Regions from separate parts of the Congregibacter sp. genome, predicted to be linked through region 1. Evidence: predicted binding sites of a transcription regulator. Region 1 holds the regulator's gene; the other holds the start of a gene.
The links. Region 1 encodes LexA, which represses DNA repair genes until DNA is damaged. Its sites were predicted from a motif close to ACTGTNTNTANANACAGT; they were not measured.

Region 1 (3,418 bases):
ACAATAATGGTCTGGCTCGTATCGATGGCCTCGTGAGCATTGAGCATCTCACGGACGGCCTCAACCACGGCCGCAAGGACCCTGCTGTCGTCGTAGCGTAATCCAAACTTTTCGTAAATACGCCGATTGAGCATTCGCGATGGATTCTCAATCACAATTTGACTGAACACCGAATTGGGAACGTAAAGCGGCCGCTTATCAAAGGTGCGTATGCGCGTTACGCGCCAACCGATGTCCTCGACGGTACCTTCCAGCGCCCGATCCGGTGACCGCACCCAATCTCCAATGGTGAAAGGCCGGTCCATGTAGATACCCAGTCCACCAAAAAAGTTCGCCAGTAAATCCTTTGCGGCAAATCCCACAGCGATGCCACCAATACCGCCGAAGGCCAGCAAACCGGACACAGACACGCCCAGGGTCTGAAGAAGCATCAACGCTGTGATCAACCACAGTGCGACACGTAACAACCTGGCCGTGGATCGCACAGTTGCCTTGTCTACCGATGCGCCATCGGCGAATTTGGCGAGTACAACTTGCTCCTCGATGTTGGCGATGAGGCGATGCAGAAACCAGGGCACGAGAAGCACCAGCGAAGCATGGAGAACGGTTAAGGCGACCTCTCTCAGGGACGCCAAAGCGGGTAATAGCGCGAACAGCAGCGTCAATAGCAGCAACCACCAGGCTAGTTTCGCGGGAGCGATAAGCGCGACCACAAAAGCGTCGTCCCACTGCTGAGTAGACTGCTGCGCCAAGCGGTGGACGCGCCGGAGAAGCGCTCCGATCACCCATTGACCAACTAGCGCAATGAGCAGCAGCCCCCCCGTAGCCACCCAGACCCAGGGTAAGTTGAGGCTATTGGCGACGTGTGCAAAAGCAACCGCGAGTTGTGATTCCATGGCGATCCCGACTGGTTTTAGACTATTTGAGCATGTAGAAAACGCCCTTAAGGCGGTGAAAGTATAACAGCGACCCTACAAGCTTAGACGCTTCGTGCAACGGCAACGCCAAGTGATTGAATAGCCACGGTTCCTTCAAAAGTGCTCACGCGCAGGGCAATAACTGTCACTTAATCCTGACAGTTTTCTTCGCTGGCATCTCCCCAAAATGCTGATAGCTTTAAGAGTCCTAGGGAGAAGAGATATGAGTCAATTTGTACCAAAACTGGGCCGCTGGTATCAGGATCGCGAGAGCGGCCAACTGTTTGAAATTGTGTCCCTCGATTTAGATGAGGCCAATGTTCAGGTCCAGTACCTGGACGGAGAGCTAGCCGATTTTGATCTCGACGTCTGGGCGGAACTCAGTTTGCGCACCGCAGCGGCACCCGAAGACTGGCGCACGCCGTTTGAACTGGATGACGCTGATGAGATCGACCCGGACGCAGCGATGCACCCCCTGCAGTGGAGTAGCCCTCTATCCAATATCGAGCCGGACACGGTACTGGCAATCGAGGACGTCTAGCGACGGCGTTTGTCTGTCATTGGCGTTAACAGCGCGACAAGCTTTTAGGGAGTAACTGACTGCGAAGATGCGCGGCAAAACGTCGCAATAAGATTAGTTGCTCCGCCGCGTTTACTGTATATAATCACAGGCACTGTACAAATTCACAGGTGCCTCATGCTCAAGCTTACTGCTCGTCAGGAACAGGTTCTGGACGTTATCCGTCGTCATATCGGCGATACCGGCATGCCCCCTACCCGGGCCGACATTGCCCGGGAGCTGGGATTTAAATCTGCCAACGCCGCTGAGGAGCACCTCAAAGCCCTCGCCCGCAAGGGCGCCATCGAGATCATCCCCGGAGCGTCTCGAGGTATTAGGCTGCCCGAAGACGCGGGCCTGCCTATCGTCGGAAAGGTCGCAGCGGGAGACCCTATTCTTGCCGCAGAGAATGTCGAAGAACACTGCGCTATCGATCCGTCCCTGTTCCACCCCCCGGCGGATTATCTACTGCGGGTTCAAGGCGACAGTATGATCAACGTAGGCATTCACGATGGCGACCTGTTAGCCGTCCACAGCACGCCGGTAGCTGACAACGGCGCGATCGTTGTCGCTCGCATCGATGATGAGGTAACGGTAAAGCGGCTGAAACATGGTCGTGACAAGCGCCACCTGCAACTTTTACCCGAAAACGACGACCTGTCTCCAATCGATGTTGACCTCGCGGAGAGCAGTTTCGCCATTGAAGGCCTAAGCGTAGGGGTGATTCGTCGGTCGATGCAGTACTCGAAGCAGTACTCGAAGTAGTACTCGATTGGCAATCGCTATAGAGGATGCCTGGCTAACCAAACCGAATTGGCGGAATTGGCGGAATTAGCGAAATTAACAGCGCCCTAGACTTTCCAGGGCCTCAATCACCCCGGGGCTGAACAAAAAACCTTGTTCAAGGCTGCCGGCTTAGACACAGCCGATCGCCTCTCGAATCAGTGCAGGATTCGAGGGGCTGTTTGTGTGGGCTCAGTCTCTACTTCGACGTCCGTCTGCTCCGCGACCTCCGCGGCAGCCTGAATACCGGCCTGAATCATAGCTTTCGCCACTTCCAGTCCCTTATCCAGAATGTACATTCGGGTTTCGTCGGAGAAGCTGATGGTCACGAGAGGTTTACTATCGTCATCAGCACGTTGTAGAACTATGTCGCCATCACCGAGATCCACGATCTCGAGCAAAGATGTAGGCACGCAGTAACCTCTAAATGAGAGTTGCAGCGCAATGGTAGCAGTCCTGCTCCCTCCGGAACAAGTCGACTACGAGACAGGGCGCTCTAACACTCAGATAGCGAATCATCCATTCTGGTCATGGTGGCCGATAACGCATCTGCCCAAGCCATCACGACAGCAAAGCCTGCGACTTCACGGTCACTAACCAACAGCCCCTGCACAGATTGCACACTACTCTGGGCGCCCGGTGATGGACCTGCGCCCGAAGTATCCTCGAGCATCTGTGCCAGCCAGCCCGTTTTCTCCAGTTGGGTAAACTCAGCGATTTCGGGGCTTAGGGCCTTACCGGCATCAGGCCGCGGGAGATCCCCGGTATTTGCCGGCAGGGTAAGCGACGATGCTTCTTCGACGCCGGATACAGCTAAGAGAAACCAGCCATAGGCCTCCAGCAAGTGCATGCGCACCGCCGGCAGAAAGCCGTCTATGAGCGCGCTCTCGGTGTGCCTCGCTTCGCTGCGCATGCGATCCCAGGCCTCAAGCAGAATCCGCGCGCGGTAAAGCGCTTGATTCGCCTCCCCTCGCGTGCGCGACATCGCCTAGGACACCGGAGAGCTCTTGGCTTTTGCTTTTGCTTTGGCCTTGGCTTTTGTCTTCGCCTTGGCTTTCGCTTTGGCCTTGGGCTTCCGTTTAGGGGGAGCCTCTTGTATCTGCCAGCGTCCTCCGTCGTGGAATGCCTTCCAGCCCGTCGCCTTACCGTCTTCCTCGGT
Region 2 (3,418 bases), on a different contig from region 1:
CGCGGGCAACGGTGATCGAAACCTTCGAGGGCAAAGAGCTGATGATCCCAAATAAGGAACTGATCACCAGCGTGGTAACGAACTGGTCCTTAAGTAACTCCAAGCTCCGCCTGGTGATCCCCATCGGCGTCGCCTACGGTTCGGATGTTGATGCGGCCATGCAGACCTTAAAAGATGTTGCCTATGCTCACCCCGAGATCATTGACGATCCCGAACCCTATGTCAGTTTTGAAGATTTTGGCGACAACGCACTAGTGCTATGGCTGCGTTGCTACGCAATTCGCGACTACCCAAGGGTATCTACCGAGCTTAGACAGATTATCTATCGTGAGTTTAATGCGGCGGGTATAAGTATTTCGTTCCCCCAGCGCGATGTGCACCTCGATGCTGCCGAGCCCCTACCCATCCGAATCATGTCATCAGAACCGGGCTCTTCCAGCTAGTACTCTTCCAGCTAGCACTAGAAGACATCAGGAACCAGATCTGCGGCCTCTTCACCAAAGCCCCGGTAGCCAAGAAAACGCAGTCGTCGCGCCTTTTCTGCAAGATCTTCGGGCCGCTCATTGCCAAACTTTCGCTGCAGCACGTCTTTGGCGAGCTCACGCCAGGTGATGCCCTCTTCGCTCGGCGTCACCGCTATGGCCTCCTCAATCAGTTTTCGATCAACACCGCGCTGGCGCAGTTCTGAATCGATTCGCAGAGGGCCTATGCCACGGAGCATTCGCTCTCGTGTAAACGCCTGAGCAAAGCGCCCATCGCTTTGAAGGTTTTCATCAGCGAGCTTGTGAAGTGCTACATCCAACTCGTCTCTGTCAAAACGACGTCCGAGCTTAGTCCGCAGTTCAGCGAGGGAATGCTCTCTGCGCGCGAGCAAATTCATTGCGGCGTTACGAGGGCTTTGAGGAGCTTGAGCGGCGCGTTTCATGGATGGATAGACTACTGACTAGTCTGTTGCAAAAAAAGGGTGCTGGAGCTGTGGTAGGGGAAGTGGTACTCCAGCACCCGGAGAGCGCGAACGACGCCAGCGGCGTCGTCTATCAATTAAGAATTGTCTTCAGCGGCCTCTTCACCTTCTAGAACGGCATCGACTGTTTCTTCCTTAGCGTCCAGATCCAGTAACTGCGAGCGAATCAAACCCTCGATTTCGCTGCCTAGCGCCGGATTATCCTCAAGGAATTTCGCCGCATTGGCTTTACCCTGACCGATTTTGTCGCCCTTGTAGGCATACCAGGCACCGGACTTATCGATAAGGTTGAGCTTCACGCCCCAGTCGATCACTTCTGCCGTACGATAAATACCTCGGCCATACATAATCTGGAATTCCGCCTGCTTGAACGGTGGCGCCACCTTGTTCTTCACGACTTTGACGCGGGTCTCGTTACCCACCACCTCATCGCCTTCCTTGACCGCGCCAATACGGCGAATATCGAGTCGCACGGATGAGTAGAACTTCAGCGCATTACCGCCCGTGGTGGTTTCGGGGGAACCGAACATAACGCCAATCTTCATGCGGATCTGGTTGATAAATATCACCAGACAATTAGTTTGCTTGATGGTCGCTGTGAGCTTACGCATCGCCTGGCTAAGCAGTCTTGCCTGCAGGCCTACGTGAGAGTCGCCCATATCGCCCTCGATTTCGGCCCGCGGCGTCAGAGCAGCGACGGAATCGACTACCAGCACATCAACAGCACCGGAACGAACGAGCATCTCAGTAACTTCCAATGCCTGCTCTCCGGTATCGGGCTGGGAAACAATCAAGTCATCAATCTGTACGCCCAGCTTTTCGGCGTAAATCGGGTCCAGCGCATGCTCCGCATCAATAAAAGCGGCTGTTCCGCCCGCCTTTTGTGCTTCCGCGATAACCTGCAGGGTCAATGTGGTTTTACCCGATGATTCAGGACCAAAGATCTCGCAGATACGACCCTTGGGAAGGCCACCTATGCCTAAGGCGACGTCCAGGCCCAAAGAACCGGTAGATATCGACGGGATAGCGACGCGATCGCTGTCTCCCATGCGCATGACAGTGCCTTTACCGAATTGACGATCGATCTGGCCGAGGGCCGCTTCGAGTGCCTTTTCCTTATTTGCGTTCATGTGCTGCTCTCCTGATTTTGCTACTGGTCGATTTTTTCGAGTCATTTGTTACTGGTCATTTGTTACTGGTCATTTGTTGCAGGCCATTCATTGGCGGTTCTTACCGATGCTTTGCCATCCTTTGCCATTCTTTGCCATTCTTTGCCGTCCTTTGCCATTCTTTGGCATGTTTGGCGCCCAAACCGGCGGTATTTACCTGCCGGAATACTACTGTACATATAATCAGTGGTTGCGCCAAAGAATGCAACCATCATATGCGGCGAAAAGTCATTAAAAATACTGCCAGTTTCACGACCTGTCGCTAATTACGACGGGTGACAATGGCAATCAGCAGGGGTCGGGGTCAGTAGCTACCGCATAGAACAGACAATCGCTCTCGGCAATAGAGGCGTTGGTTGTGATCATGAACAGCTTGAGACCCCGAGAGGGAAACAAAGCGCCGGCTTCGCTGCGTACCAGCGTCTTTACGGCGCAGCGTCCAAATGCGTCGGTTGCCCGAAACAAAGCCTGGGGGTCATCTTTAATCCAGCCCAAAGGCGTATCCGCATTCACCTCACCAAAGTTGTGATGCTCGATGTCACTGCGCAAGGTAATGTCATGTCCCGGCCGCGGCGTCTCGGCATAGGCGAGGGTCACCCCCTCCCGCAGCTCAAGGCGTATAGGGTCGCGGAGGATCTCGATACCCCATTCGGTCTCAGTATCATTGGCAAGCACTCGCTCGGCCATGGCATAACGCTGCAGCCCCTCATATGCCAGCTCATGTGCATCATCATCCAAACGCCCGCCTACCTCTATGGTGACCGTGGGACAGCTTGCATCGCTGATATCCATGAGCGCCCCGAGGCTCAAGTGGGAGACCACCAAGCGCCGGGTAAACAGCGATACGAGGGCATCGTGTTGTCGATCAAGATGCGTGCAGACACCAAAGGACGGACCGGAGCCTGAGGTGTTATGCATGTCCACCACAGCCTCAGGTCGATGCAAACGCAGTAGCTCGAGAATCTCTTGCGCAAGACGCCCCTGCTCGTCGTCAAAAGGCGGACTGAAGCAACGATTCAAATCCCGGGCCCGAGGCAACATGCGATGACTAAAGCGCGGAGTTTCCAATGCTGCATGCACCGAAGCCACAATAAACAGCAGGTTAACTGCAGGCTGCTGCCCGCCATGCAGCCAGCGATGGAGTGCGTACAGACCCGAGGGTTCGTTGCCGTGGAGCAGCGTCACCAGCGCTCGGGTCCGCGTACTGTCTTCGCCGGTAAATAAAATACAAACGGGACCGCCAAGATTCTCCAACAGGGCATCGGGGCTCGTGCCCGCAAGACTG

Region 2: the regulator LexA is predicted to act here: its motif matches at 2,304-2,321, upstream of recA (recombinase RecA).

Annotation. Positions count from the first base shown of each region.
Region 1 is NZ_CBFIIF010000015.1:56,485-59,902, reverse strand. Features, by position in the region: gene ACTG39_RS08275 (mechanosensitive ion channel family protein) at 1-896, opposite strand, end outside; gene ACTG39_RS08270 (DUF6763 family protein) at 1,141-1,458, shown strand; gene lexA (transcriptional repressor LexA) at 1,615-2,241, shown strand; gene ACTG39_RS08260 (hypothetical protein) at 2,418-2,672, opposite strand; gene ACTG39_RS08255 (hypothetical protein) at 2,756-3,244, opposite strand; gene topA (type I DNA topoisomerase) at 3,248-3,418, opposite strand, start outside.
Region 2 is NZ_CBFIIF010000017.1:45,938-49,355, reverse strand. Features, by position in the region: gene ACTG39_RS08905 (mechanosensitive ion channel domain-containing protein) at 1-443, shown strand, start outside; gene ACTG39_RS08900 (regulatory protein RecX) at 461-880, opposite strand; gene recA (recombinase RecA) at 1,042-2,094, opposite strand; gene ACTG39_RS08890 (M14 family metallopeptidase) at 2,422-3,418, opposite strand, start outside.